DNA from 4 places in the Lysobacter sp. Root604 genome. Region 2 is predicted to be linked to each of the others. Evidence: riboswitches for the same ligand, from Rfam matches in the RefSeq annotation. Region 2 holds a riboswitch; each other region holds the start of a gene.
What was found. A riboswitch is a leader RNA that binds a small molecule or an ion and turns the genes downstream of it on or off. The one in region 2 is predicted to bind cobalamin.

Region 1 (3,307 bases), on a different contig from region 2:
CAGGTGGATGACGTTGCCGTCGCGCAGGGTCTGGTTGGACGCGCGGTTGGACTTGTCCTTGAAGTTCATCCAGCCGTTGCCGGTCTGCGCCAGGGTCCGCATCATCCGGCCGTAGATGTCGCGCGCCTTGACCTTCTTGACCGCCAGGCCGGCCGCTTCGGCGGCGTGGTAGGCGCGGTCGAAGGACTCGCCCCACAGGTCGGTCAGCTGCGGCACCTTGGCCGGGTCGAACAGCGACCACTCGGCATCGGCCTCGACGCGGCGCATGAATTCGTCGGGAATCCAGTTGGCCAGGTTGAGGTTGTGGGTGCGGCGCGCTTCGTCGCCGGTGTTGTCGCGCAGTTCCAGGAACTCCTCGACGTCGGCGTGCCAGGGCTCCAGGTACACGCAGGCCGCGCCCTTGCGCTTGCCGCCCTGGTTGACCGCGGCCACCGAGGCGTCCAGCGTCTTCAGCCAGGGCACGATGCCGTTGCTCAGGCCGTTGGTGGAGCGGATCAGCGAACCGCGCGAGCGGATGCGGGTGTAGCTCAGGCCGATGCCGCCGCTGAACTTGCTCAGCTTGGCCACATCCATGTAGCGCTTGTAGATCGCTTCCAGCGAATCGTCGGGCGAATCGAGCAGGAAGCAGCTCGACAGCTGCTCGTGGGTGGTGCCGGCGTTGAACAGGGTAGGCGAGGACGGGATGTAGTCGAGCTGGGCCATGCGGCGGTACAACGCGAGCGCGTCGCCGACATCCTCGCTGAGGGCGCAGGCGATGCGCAGGAAGAACTGCTGCGGGGTCTCGATCACGGTGCGCGCGGTCGGGTGGCGCAGTAGGTAGCGGTCGTACAGGGTGCGCAGGCCGAAGTAGTCGAAGCGCGCGTCCAGGCTGCGGTCGATGGCGTCGTTGAGCTTGCGCGCGTTGGCCTGCACGAAAGTCAGCAGGCGGTCGTTGATCAGGCCCAACTCGTGGCCGCGCACGACCGACTGCGAGAACGCGTGGATCTCGATGCCGGCGACTTCCTTCTCGATCACGTTGCTGAGCAGGCGCGCGGCGAGGCGGCCGTACTCGGGCTCCTCGGCGGTGAGCAGGGCGGCGGTGCGGATCGACAGTTCGTCCAGCTCGCGCGTGGTCGCGCCGTCGTACAGGCCGGAGATGGTGCGGGTGGCCACGCGCATCGGATCGACCGCGTACAGGCCCTCGCCGCAGCGGGTGACCGCGCGCACGATCTTGTTGAGGTCGACCGGTTCGCGGCGACCGCTGCGCTTGGTCACGCTCATGGTGAGGTTGGCCGCCGGCGGGGTCAGGGCGAAGCCGGGCGCGACGTCGGGCTTGCGCGCCGGTGCTTCGGCGGCGATGGGGGCGGGGGAGGTGCTCGCAACGGCGGGCGCTTCGGTGGTGGTGGTCATAGGGGCTCCGATGCGTGGGCGCACGGGTCGTCGGCCTTCCCACGAGGGCCGACGTGCGCGGACGCAGACGCAACGCCGAGGATCGGCGTTGCGGCTTGCGCCCCCGCGGGCGCGAAGTGTTCGAGGATGACGACAGGGTGTCGCGCGGGCCGAGACGGACCGCGGACCGCGACGGCGAACCGTGGCGGGGCGACACCGGCCGTCTTCCCCCGAAGACTCCTGAGCCGGTACCGCGCGGTGTGCGACGCGCGGTTGTCGGCAGGTCTTCGGGCTCGGGACTTGAAGCCAGAAGTGAGCGGGGAGAAGTGAGGAGCGAGTACCAAACCGCTCACCACTCACTTCTCTCCGCTCACTCCTGCTTCTCCTACTGGCGGCCGCTTCCCAGGCGCCGGGCGCCCAGTGCAATGACCGCGTTCGTTTCCCATACCGCTGCGGGGCAGCGCCGGCTTTGTCGCCGCCCTTTCGGGGCGGGTCCGCACCGGCTTCCCTTTTAAGCCGATCTCGCGATCGGCACCGACAGGCACAACATATTAGGGGTGCCCCGATCCGTCAACACGATATGTGGTGAGCGACCGCAGATTCGCAACAAAAACTTCGGCGCCGTTGCGGCGCCGCGCTTGGTGTTAACGTGCGTGGCGACAAGGACAGGGATGGGGCGCGATGGAGGGTCTGTTGGCGTTGTTGGTGCTGGTGCTGCTGGCCGTGCCGGTGCTGTTGATCATCGCCTTGGTATCGATCTCCGGGCTCAAGGCCCGGGTCGGGCTGTTGGAGGCGCGCATCGCCGAACTCGCGCAGCGCGCCGCCGCGCGGCCGACGGCGGCCGTCGCCGTGGCCGAAGAGCAGCCCGGCGAGCGCGAACCGACCCTGGGCGAGCTCATGCGCGACGCGCCGCTGCCGCCCGCACCCGTATCGCCGCCGCCCAGCCCCGTCTCGAGCACGCCTACGGGCCCGTCGCCGCGCACAATTCCCGGCGAGCCAGCCGTTCCGACGCCGGCGGCCGAACCGGCCTCGGCGCTGCCGCCGCCGTTGCCCGCCTCGGCGCCGCGTCCGATCTTCGAGGAGTCGCCGCGCGCCGAGCCCGCCCGCGCCGCGCGCGCCCAGGTACGCGCGCCCGCGCAGCCGGACCCTATCGAGCGCATGGTCGGCGCGGTCAAGCGCTGGTTCACCGAAGGCAACGTGCCGGTCAAGGTCGGCATGCTGGTGCTGTTCGCGGGCGTGGCCGCGCTGCTCAAGTACGCCACCGATCAGGGCTGGATGCGCTTCCCGATCGAGTTCCGCCTGGCCGGCATCGCCCTGGCCGCGCTGGCCGGGCTGGTGTTCGGCTGGCGCCAGCGCGAACGCAAGCGCAGCTTCGCGCTGAGCCTGCAGGGCGGCGCGATCGGCGTGCTGCTACTGGTGGTGTTCGCGGCGTTCAAACTGTACGGGCTGATCGAGGCCGGGCCCGCGTTCGCGCTCAGCATCGTGCTGGTCGCCGGCGCCGGCGTGCTCGCGGTGCGCCAGAACGCGATCGCGCTGGCGCTGCTGGGCATCTTCGCCGGCTTCATGGCGCCGATCTGGCTGTCGACCGGGCAGGGCAACCATGTCGCCTTGTTCAGTTACTACGCCGTGCTCAATGCGGCGATCTTCGTGATCGCCTGGTGGCGGCCGTGGCGCGCGCTCAACCTGCTCGGCTTCGTGTTCACCTTCGGAATCGGCACCGCCTGGGGCGTACTGCGCTATCGCAGCGCGGACTTCGCCAGCACCGAACCCTTCCTGCTGCTGTTCTTCGTCTTCTATCTGCTGATCCCCATCCTCTACGCCTGGCGCCAGGCCGCGGGACGGCGCGATTTCATCGACGGCTGCCTGGTGTTCGGCACGCCGCTGGTCGCGTTCTCGCTGCAGGCCGGCCTGCTCGAAGGCGAGCGCATGCCGCTGGCGT
Region 2 (3,307 bases):
GCGACCAGCCGCCCCAGGCGTGTTCGCCGCGCAGGCCGAGTTCGAAGCTGCGCGACTCCTCCGGCTTGAGATCGGCGTTGCCGAAGCCGGGAAAGTACAGCTCGTTGAAGGTCGGCGCCTTGAACGCGGTGCCGTAGCTCGCGGTCAGGCGCAGCTGTTCGCTGAGGTTCCAGCCCCACAGCGCGCTGCCGGTGGTCTGGCCGCCGAACTGGCTGTCGTCGTCGCGGCGCAGGCTGGCCTGCAGCGCGTGCGCGCCAGATTCGCGCTGGTACTGGCCGAACAGGCCGCGGTTGATGCGGTGGTCGTGGGCGTAGACGGTGCTGCTTTCCACCTCGTCGCGCTGCCAGTCGTAGCCCAGGGTGAGCAGGCCGCCGCCGAGGCCGAAGTCACCCTGCAGCGAGCCCAGCTTGCGGCGCGTATTGAAGGTGCTGGAGTAGACGCCGTTGCGGTAGGTGTCGCTGAGGTCGCTGCTGCGGCCCAGGTTGAGGGTCAGCGTGGCCTGTTCGCTGGGCGCGTAGCGCAGGCGTCCGCCGGCGACCTGCTGCACGGTGTCGGCCTGGTTGTTGGTGCTGCCGTCGTATTCGTTACGGCCTTCGGCGCGGAACAGGCGCGCTTCGGCGTCCCAGGCGTCGTTGAAGCGGTAGCCGCCCTGCGCGGTCAGCGACAGGTTGCGGTAGCCGTCGCGGTCGGGCGAGTGGGTGAAGCAGCCGGCGCCGCCCGGCGAGGGCTTGCCGCGACAGGCGTTGATGCCGTCGGTGTCCTCGCTGGCGGCGTTGATCGAGTACCAGCCGTTGTCGCTCTTTCCGCCCACGCCCAGGGTGCCGCGACGCGTCTGCCAGCTGCCGATCGAGGCGCTGGCGTGCGGCGCGAACGCGCCTTGCGGGCGGCGGGTGAAGATCTGGATCACGCCGCCCAGGGCCTCGGAGCCGTACAAGCTGGAGAACGGGCCGCGCACGATCTCGATGCGCTCGATCTGTTCGACCGGAATGTCCTGCAGCGAGGCGCCGCCGCTGGTGGCCGAGCCGATCTTGATGCCGTCCACCAGCACCAGCACATGGTCGGACTCGGTGCCGCGCAGGAACAGCGAGGTCGACTTGCCGGGGCCGCCGTTGTTGGCCATCGACAGGCCGGGCGTGCCGCGCAGCAGGTCGGGCAAGTTGGCCGGCTGCAGGCGTTCGATGTCGTCGCGGTCGATCACGGTGACCGAGGCCAGGGTCGCGTCCTGGGTCTGCGCGGTGCGGCTGGCGGTCACCACGACCTGGTCGAGGTCGGTGGCGGCGTCGGCGGCCCAAACCGGGACCACGACGGACAGCAGCGCCGTCGCCAGCGCGGTGCGGCGAAGCGCGTAAGGGTGGAAATTCAAAGCATGGCTCCTGATCCGCGCCTACCCGCGCGGAAACGATGGGTCGGAGACACGCGGAGGGAACGACGAGGCGGCGACGCGCGGACGCAAGGCAGCCCCATGACAGCGCCCACCGCGTGTCGGGTCAGCCTCAGGCCGGTCTCCGGGCTTGCAAGCGAGGGCCTCCAGCCCTCCGATCCGCGCCTTCCCATGCATGCGCACAGTGGCTTCGTTGCGGATCGTTCGTCTTACTTACCGTTGCGGGGGCAGCTCCGGAATTGCCGTCGCTCCGTTCGGAGGACTGGCGCACCGGATTCCCGTTTCAATCGCCGGCGGGGCCGGCGATCACCTCAAGCCCGCGCATGGTAGCAGCCCCGGATCGGTCCGCCCCCATGAGCAAACGGCATGAGCCGGGCCCCGGGCCTGTGGCGATAACCGCCCGCAGCCGGGCTAAGTCGGCCTGATGTGCCACCTGGCATAGCTGATGCGCATCCGATGTCTAAAACCATGACGTACGGCTATCTACCTATACGAAAGTGGGTTTGACCCAGTTGTTATAACCGTGTTAAACCAAAATGACATCGTTACCAATCCCCCCGCCGCAAGGAGCCGCGCACCATGTCCGTAGCCGTCCGCGCCGTACGCCGTCCGCTCGTCCTCGCCCCCTTGTCGCTGGCCCTGATCGCCGCGCTCGCCTCCCCGGCCTATGCCCAGGACGCGGCCGCCCCGGGCGAGCCGGCCTCCGAGGCCCATACCCTGGACCAGGTGATCGTCACCGGCACCCGGGTCAGCGATCGCACCGTCGCCGAGTCCAGCGCGCCGATCGACATCATCACTCCGGAGGCGCTGGAAGCCACCGGCACGGTCGAACTCGCGACCGCGCTGGCGCGCGCCCTGCCCTCGCTGAACTTCCCGCGCCCGGCCATCACCGACGGCACCGACGCCGTGCGCCCCGCGCAGCTGCGCGGCCTGGCGCCGGACCAGGTGCTGGTGCTGGTCAACGGCAAGCGCCGGCACACCACCGCGCTGATCAACCTCAACGGCAGCCAGGGTCGCGGTTCCTCGCCGGTCGACCTCAACGCGATCCCGATCGCCTCGATCGAACGCGTGGAAGTGCTGCGCGACGGCGCCTCGGCGCAGTACGGCTCCGACGCGATCGCCGGGGTGGTCAACATCGTGCTCAAGGGCAGCGACCACGGCGGCAGCATCGCCGCGCGCTACGGGCAATACAGCGCCGGCGACGGCGAGCAGTACCAGCTGTCCGGCGACGCCGGCTTCAAGCTCGGCGAAAACGGCAAGCTGCACCTGGCCGCGCAGGGCGGCCACCAGGACCAGACCAACCGCGCGCGCCCGTTCCAAGGCGTGGTCGAACAGCGCTACGGCGATCCCGAGATCGATAGCGGCGCGGTGTCCTACAACGGCGAATACAGTCCGGTCGACTACCTGACCTTCTATTCCTTCGGCAGCTACAGCAAGCGCGACGTGCTCTCCAACGGCTACTTCCGCTTCGCCGCCGACCCGCGCAACATCCCCTCGATCTACCCGAACGGCTTCCTGCCGCAGATCCACAACGTCAGCAAGGACCGCTCGACGGTGGTCGGCCTGCGCTCGGAAACCGCCGGCGGCACCCAGATCGATTTCAGCTACAACTACGGCCACAACGAACTCAGCTTCGACATCGAGCACACCCTCAACCGCAGCCTGGGCCCGACCTCGCCGACGCAGTTCTATGCGGGCGCGCTCGAAGTCACGCAGCACGTGTTGAACCTGGACTTCGCGCGCCCGGTGGATTTCGGCTGGCAGTATCCGGTGACCTTCGCCTGGGGCGCGGAGTGGCGCGGCGAGGAATTCTCGCAGCGCGCCGGCGAACCGCTGTCCTACGCCAACGGCGGCGTGCCCGCGTCCAACGGCCAGATCATCCCGGGCGCGCAGGTGTTCTCCGGCTTCCGCGCCAGCGACGCCGGC
Region 3 (3,307 bases), on a different contig from region 2:
ATCGAGGGCGCCCTGCTGGACTGCCATTGGCAGGAGATCCCCGACCAGCGCCGCAACGAACTGATCGCCGCCGCCGAGGCCGCCACCGCCCTGCTGCCCGCGCCGCGCAACCGCCCGGCCGCCGGCCCGGTGCGCACCACCGTGCTGACCGAGGACACCGTGGCGATGCCGCCGTCCTACGACGACGGCTTCGACGACGAGCCTGCGGGCGAAGGCCGCGACGAGGCGGAAGAGCGGGAGTAAGGCAGTCCTGCGTTCCGCTTTGCGGCGCGGATTAGCGGCGCTTGGTTACGCCCCCGACCTGGCTTTCCCTGCTCCCAACAGTGGGAGGCGGTGCCCCGTTCGGCAGGCTCAGGACGGGCTGCGGACCGGATGAAGAGCCGGGATGAAGTTGGAGCTGCGCGCTCTGCGCCGGGCCCTCACCCCAACCCCTCTCCCGCGAGCGGGAGAGGGGCTCACAGCGCTAGTTCTTGATCTCCCCCTTTCCGCTTGCGGGAGASGTTCTTGATCTMCCCTTCTCCCGCTTGCGGGAGAAGGTGCCCGCAGGGCGGATGAGGGCGCGCGGCGYGGTTCAAGCAACGCACTCGCGCCGGGCCCTCACCCCAACCCCTCTCCCGCYAGCGGGAGAGGGGCTCGCAACGCTAGCTTTTGATCTTCCCCTGCCTGCTTGCGGGAGAGGTTCTTGATCTTTCTCCCGCTTGCGGGAGAAGGTGCCCGCAGGGCGGATGAGGGCACGTGGCGGGGTTCAAGCAACGCATCCGCATCGTCCCTCACCCCAACCCCTCTCCCGCGAGCGGGAGAGGGGCTCACAGCGCTGGTTCTTGATCTCCCCCTTTCCGCTTGCGGGAGAGGTTCTTGATCTMCCCTTCTCCCGCTTGCGGGAGAGGTTCTTGATCTTCCCTTCTCCCGCTTGCGGGAGAAGGTGCCCGCAGGGCGGATGAGGGGCTAATGGCCACGCCCCCCGCTCCTTTTGGCCCCTGCGCCCCCGATCGCGTAGACTGCGCGCGCTTCGAGGTGACCCCCGGCATCCGCCGTCAGGGTTGAAACGGGAAGCCGGTGACGCCCCAGCGCTGCGACAGCGCGATCGGGCCAGCCCGGCACTGCCCCCGCAACGGTAAGCGAGTCGACCGCGGCAACCGCCACTGTGCTCAGCACGGGAAGGCGCCGCGCACGGGACCCCGGTCCCGGCTCGCGAGTCCGGAGACCGGCCCCGACGCGCGACTGGTTGCGATGCGGAGGGCGTCGCGGCGGCGACCGTCGGCGCGTTCAGCGCCCGCATTCGCGGCCCCTCTCTCCTCGCGACTCCCTCGATCGACGGCGCGGCTCCACCGCCGCGCCCCTGGAGTTTGCTCATGCGTGTTCCCAAGCTGTCCCTGGCCATCGCCGCCGCCCTCGCCCTGCCCGCTCTCGCGCAGGCGCAGCCGAACGACGACGCCACCGATCTGGACGATGTCGTCGTCACCGCCACCCGCACCGCGATCAGCGCCAACGACGCGCTGTCGCCGGTCGAAGTGATCACCCACGACGACATCGCGCGCAGCCAGGCGCGCTCGCTGCCCGACCTGCTGCGCGGCCGCGCCGGCCTCTCGGTCGGCAACCAGGGCGGCCTGGGCAAGCTGACCACGCTGTCGCTGCGCGGCAGCGAGACCGACCACGTGCTGGTCCTGGTCGACGGCATCCGCATCGGCTCGGCGACCTCCGGCCTGGCTTCGTTCCAGGACCTGCCGGTCGCCCTGATCGACCGCATCGAAATCGTGCGCGGCCCGCGCTCCAGCCTGTACGGCGCCGACGCGATCGGCGGCGTGATCCAGATCTTCACCCGCCGCGACCGCGACGCCGTCGCCCCGCGCGCCAGCGTCACCGTCGGCAGCCACGGCGGCCGCGAAGCCAGCGCCGGCATCGGCGGCCGCGTCGGCCGCGGCTGGTTCGGCGCCGACGCCGCCTACCAGCGCACCGACGGCATCAATGCCTGCGACGGCTCCAGCACCCTGTTCGCCGGCTGCTTCACCGAAGAGCCCGACCGCGACGGCTACCGCAACCGCTCGCTGTCGCTGCGCGGTGGCTTCGATGCCACCGACACCCTGAGCTTCGAAGGCCATGTGCTGCGCGCCGAAGGCGAGAACGAGTACGACGGCAGCTTCGTCAACTACTCCGAGATCGTGCAGCAGGTGGTCGGCGCCAAGGGCACCTGGCGTCCTTCCGAAAACCTGCGCCTGCAGGTCAGCGCCGGCCGCAATCGCGACGAGTCCGACAACTTCCTCGGCAACGTGCCCAACGGTTACTTCGCCACCAACCGCGACAGCTTCACCGTGCAGACCGACTACGGCGTCGGCGAAGGCCAGCTGCTGAGCGTGGGCTTCGACTGGCTGCGCGACCACGCCGACAGCGACACCGCCTACGACAAGAACGAGCGCGATAACCGCGCCGGCTTCGTCCAGTACCAGGGCCGCTTCGGCGCGCAGTCGATCGAGGCCAGCCTGCGCCGCGACGACAACGACCAGTTCGGCGGCCACACCACCGGCAGCATCGCCTGGGGCCTGGGCTTCGCCGAACACTGGCGTCTGACCGCGGGCTACGGCACCGCCTTCAAAGCCCCGACCTTCAACGAGCTCTACTACCCGTTCTTCGGCAACCCGGCGCTGCGCCCGGAAGAGTCCAAGACCTGGGAGCTTGGCCTGGCCTACCGCAGCGAGCGCTTCAACGCGCGCATCGACGGTTTCAGCACCCAGGTCGACGACCTGATCGCCTACGACGCCGCGATCTTCCTGCCCAACAACATCGAGCGCGCGCGTGTGCGCGGCGCCGAGATCGGCATCGACACCACCGTCGCCGATTGGGCCGTGGCCGCCAGCGCCAGCTTCCTCGACAGCGAGAACCGGGTCGGCTTCTACGCCGGCAACGATCTGCCGCGTCGCGCCAAGCGCAGCGCGCGCGTCGACATCGACCGCGCCTTCGGCGACTTCCGCTTCGGCGTGACCGCGGTCGGTTCCAGCGCGCGTTACGACGACGTCGCCAACAGCCGCCGCGTCGGCGGCTACGGCACCCTGGACCTGCGCGCCGAATACGCGCTCACCGCGGCCTGGTCGCTGCAGGCGCGCGTGGCCAATGTCTTCGACCGCGACTACGAGACCATCTCGTTCTACAACCAGCCCGGTCGCGAATGGTTCCTGACCTTGCGTTACGCACCGGCCCGCTGAGCCGGACGCGCGTTCAAGCTCTCGAAAGCCCGGCTCCGCCGGGCTTTCTTTTGCGGCGAGCCGGGCGGTGGGCGGGCTCGCGTCTGCCGCGGCGCTGCGAGGCCACGGAC
Region 4 (3,307 bases), on a different contig from region 2:
TTTCACGCAGCGCGAGCCGTAGCTCTGCACCCAGCCGTGGGCGGTGAAGGCGAAGCCGGACAGTTGCTCGCCGAAGTACTCGACCATGTCGTTGCGTTCGAACTCGCCGTGCACCAGCACGTCCAGGCCCAACGCTTCCTGTTCGCGCAGGCACAGCTCGGTCTCGCGCTCGAGGAAGGCGCGATAGCCGGCGTCGTCCAGGCGCCCGGCCTTGTGCTCGGCGCGCGCCTGGCGCACCTGCGAGGTCTGCGGGAACGAGCCGATCGTGGTGGTCGGGAAGTCGGGCAGCTTCAGACGCTGCGCCTGCACCCGCGCGCGCTGCGCATAGGCCGAATCGCGTTGGGTCATCGCTGGCACCACCGCGGCCAGCTTGGCGCGCACCTGGGTGTCGCGCAGCAGCGGCGAGGCCAGGCGCGCGGCGCGCGCGCTCGCGGCCGCGCCCAAGGCGCCCGCCGCACGGTCGTCGTCGGCCAGGGTGTCGGCGAGCAGGCGCAGTTCCTCGAGCTTCTGCTTGGCGTAGGCCATCCACTGCTGCAACGGCGGCGGCAGCTTGCGTTCCAGGCCCAGGTCGATCGGCACGTGCAGCAGCGAGCACGACGGCGCCAGCCACTGCGCGCGCGTACCGGCGCGGCGCGCCAGACTGAGCGCCGCGTCGAGATCGGCGCGCCAGATGTTGCGGCCGTCGACCACGCCCAGACTGAGCGCGCGGTCTTCGGGCAGCTTGGGCAGCAGCGCTTCGAGCTGGCCGGGCGCGCGCACCAGATCCAGGTGCAGGGCCTGCACGGGCAGGGCGGCGGCCAGTTCGGCGTTGTCGCCCAGCCCGCCGAAGTAGCTGGCGAGCAGGCGCGCGGGCGCATCGACGCCGGCCAGCGCGTCGTAGGCGCGACGATAGGCCCGGCGATCGTCGTCATCGAGATCCAGCGCGAGGCAGGGCTCGTCCAACTGCACCCATTGCGCGCCCGCCGCCTTCAATCGGGTCAGCAGTTCGGCGTAGGCCGGCAGCAGCGCGTCCAGCAACTCGCGTGGATCGCCGCCGTCGCGGCGCTTGCCGAGCTTGAGCAGCGACACCGGCCCCAGCAGCACCGGCCGTGCCTGCAGGCCAAGCGCCTGCGCTTCGGCGAGCTCGGCCAGCGGCTTGTCGCCGCGCAGCGCGAAGCGCTGATCGCACTCGAACTGCGGCACCAGGTAGTGGTAGTTGGTATCGAACCACTTGGTCATTTCCAGGGCGCGCAGGTCGTGGCGCGCGTCCTGCAGGCCACGCGCGAGCGCGAAGTAACCGGCCAGGGGATCGGCATCCAAGGTATCGCGATAGGGTGCGGGCACCGCGTCGAACAGGACGGCGGTGTCCAGCACATGGTCGTAGAGCGAGAAGTCGTTGCAAGGCACGACGTCGGCGCCGGCGTCGCGCGCCAGCGTCCAGTGGCGTGCGCGCAGCGTGAGTGCGGTGTCGTGCAGATCGCCGGCCGCGATCTCGCCTTTCCAGAACGATTCCAGGGCTTGCTTGAGCTCGCGTCGCGCGCCGATGCGCGGGAAGCCGAGGTGGGTAACGCTGATCATTGAAGTCTCCTGCGATGCGTGTGGGCATGAGCAGGGCAACGAAGGAAGGCGGGTACGCACGCGCGACCGCCCGCCGCGGATGCGGCGACGCCGGAGCACGACCTGCCTTCGACCTTCGCCCCCGCGGGCGAACCGGTCCCGTGGAGGGCGAGGGCGAACGGCCATGGCCGCACGCACGCGCCGACCCGCGGGGCCGGAGTCGGACGGAGGGCGGACCCTCCGGTCATGGCAGGTCTTCGGGCTTGGGGCATGGCGTGGTTCGACGCCGCCTACTGTCCGTCGCTTCCCGGGCTCGCACCCAGTGCCTGACGGAGGTCGTTCCCTATACCGCTGCGGGGCAGCTCCGGAATTGGACGCGAGTCCGTACCGGATTCCCTCTAGCCGTCGCCGGCGCGAACCGGCGGCGTCTTGTCGCATCGCTTTATCTTTATGAAGCGATGGTCACCATGACGGCTGCCAAAGTACGCCTAGGAGCGGGGCCCGTCAATCGACGTTCGCGGGTTCAGGCCGCAGCGGATTCCAGCGCCGGCACCGGCGTCGGCACGCCGTCGCGATCGAGCGCGATCATGGTGAAGCGCCCGCGCGTGGCCAGTTGCGATTCGCCGCTGAGCAGGTCCTCGCAGTGCATCTCGACCTCGACCTGCATCGAGGTGCGACCCACCGAGACCACGCGTGCGATCAGCTCCACCAGCGCGCCCTTGGGCACCGCGGTGTGGAAGTCGATCTGTTCCGAGCGCGCGGTCACCACCGTGCGCCGCGCGTAGCGCGAGGCGGCGACGAAGGCGGCCTTGTCCATCCAGGCCAGGGCCTGGCCGCCGAACAGGGTGCCCAGGTGGTTGGTGTGATCGGGGAAGACGATTTCGATGATACGGGCTTCGGTCATGGGTTTGTTTCCCGGCAGAGCGAGGAGAGCGACGTCGTAGCGAACAGTTCCCTCTCCCGCTTGCGGGAGAGGGTTAGGGTGAGGGGCGCTTTTGCTTTAGCGGCTAGGAATCAAAGCAAAGGCATTCGCGCCGTTGGCGCTCACGCCCTCACCCCAACCCCTCTCCCGCGAGCGGGAGAGGGGCCTTAAGCAGGTCGGAGAGGTTTCGGCGCGCGGGTATCTCACCCGCCTGAATCAAAACGCCTCGTCGAACGCCACTTCGCCCTGTACGCCGACCTGATACGCCGAGACCCGGCGCTCGAAGAAGTTGGTCACTTCCTGCACGTCCTGCAGGTCCATGAAGCCGAAGGGGTTGGTGGCGCCGAAATGCTTGGGCATGCCCAGCTGGGCCATGCGCTGGTCGGCGCAGTACTCCAGGTACTGGCGCATGTCCTTCAGCGACAGGCCGACCACGCCGCCGGACAGCACGTCCTGGGCGAACTGGAGTTCGCAGTTCACCGCGTCCTCGAACATCTTCACCACCTGCGCGCGCAGGTCGGCGTCGAACAGGTCGGGCTCTTCCTCGCGCGCGGTGCGGATTACCTCGAACGCGAACGCCATGTGGCAGCTTTCGTCGCGGAACACCCAGTTGGTGCCCGAGGCCAGGCCGTTGAGCAGGCCGCGCGAGCGCAGGTAATAGACGTAGGCGAAGGCGGCGAAGAAGAACAGACCCTCGATGCAGCCGGCGAAGCAGATCAGGTTGAGCAGGAACTGGCGGCGCTGTTCGCGCGTCTCGATGCGCTTGAGGTCCTGCACTGAGTCGATCCAGCGGAAGCAGAACTCGGCCTTGGCGCGGATCGAGGGAATGTTCTCGACCGCGTCGAAGGC

Region 1: another riboswitch for cobalamin. It lies ahead of ASD69_RS14645 (ribonucleoside-diphosphate reductase subunit alpha); the one in region 2 lies ahead of btuB (TonB-dependent vitamin B12 receptor).
Region 3: another riboswitch for cobalamin. It lies ahead of btuB (TonB-dependent vitamin B12 receptor); the one in region 2 lies ahead of btuB (TonB-dependent vitamin B12 receptor).
Region 4: another riboswitch for cobalamin. It lies ahead of metE (5-methyltetrahydropteroyltriglutamate--homocysteine S-methyltransferase); the one in region 2 lies ahead of btuB (TonB-dependent vitamin B12 receptor).

Annotation. Positions count from the first base shown of each region.
Region 1 covers NZ_LMGS01000009.1:1,435,127-1,438,433, forward strand. Annotated here, with positions in the region: gene ASD69_RS14645 (ribonucleoside-diphosphate reductase subunit alpha) at 1-1,260, opposite strand, end outside; cobalamin riboswitch at 1,629-1,922, opposite strand; gene ASD69_RS14650 (DUF2339 domain-containing protein) at 2,050-3,307, shown strand, end outside.
Region 2 covers NZ_LMGS01000012.1:194,238-197,544, forward strand. Annotated here, with positions in the region: gene btuB (TonB-dependent vitamin B12 receptor) at 1-1,327, opposite strand, end outside; cobalamin riboswitch at 1,479-1,710, opposite strand; gene ASD69_RS19465 (TonB-dependent receptor) at 1,961-3,307, shown strand, end outside.
Region 3 covers NZ_LMGS01000010.1:184,465-187,771, forward strand. Annotated here, with positions in the region: gene ASD69_RS22985 (TfoX/Sxy family protein) at 1-243, shown strand, start outside; cobalamin riboswitch at 996-1,228, shown strand; gene btuB (TonB-dependent vitamin B12 receptor) at 1,353-3,197, shown strand.
Region 4 covers NZ_LMGS01000009.1:1,429,851-1,433,157, forward strand. Annotated here, with positions in the region: gene metE (5-methyltetrahydropteroyltriglutamate--homocysteine S-methyltransferase) at 1-1,557, opposite strand, end outside; cobalamin riboswitch at 1,767-1,983, opposite strand; gene ASD69_RS14630 (acyl-CoA thioesterase) at 2,060-2,458, opposite strand; gene ASD69_RS14635 (ribonucleotide-diphosphate reductase subunit beta) at 2,675-3,307, opposite strand, start outside.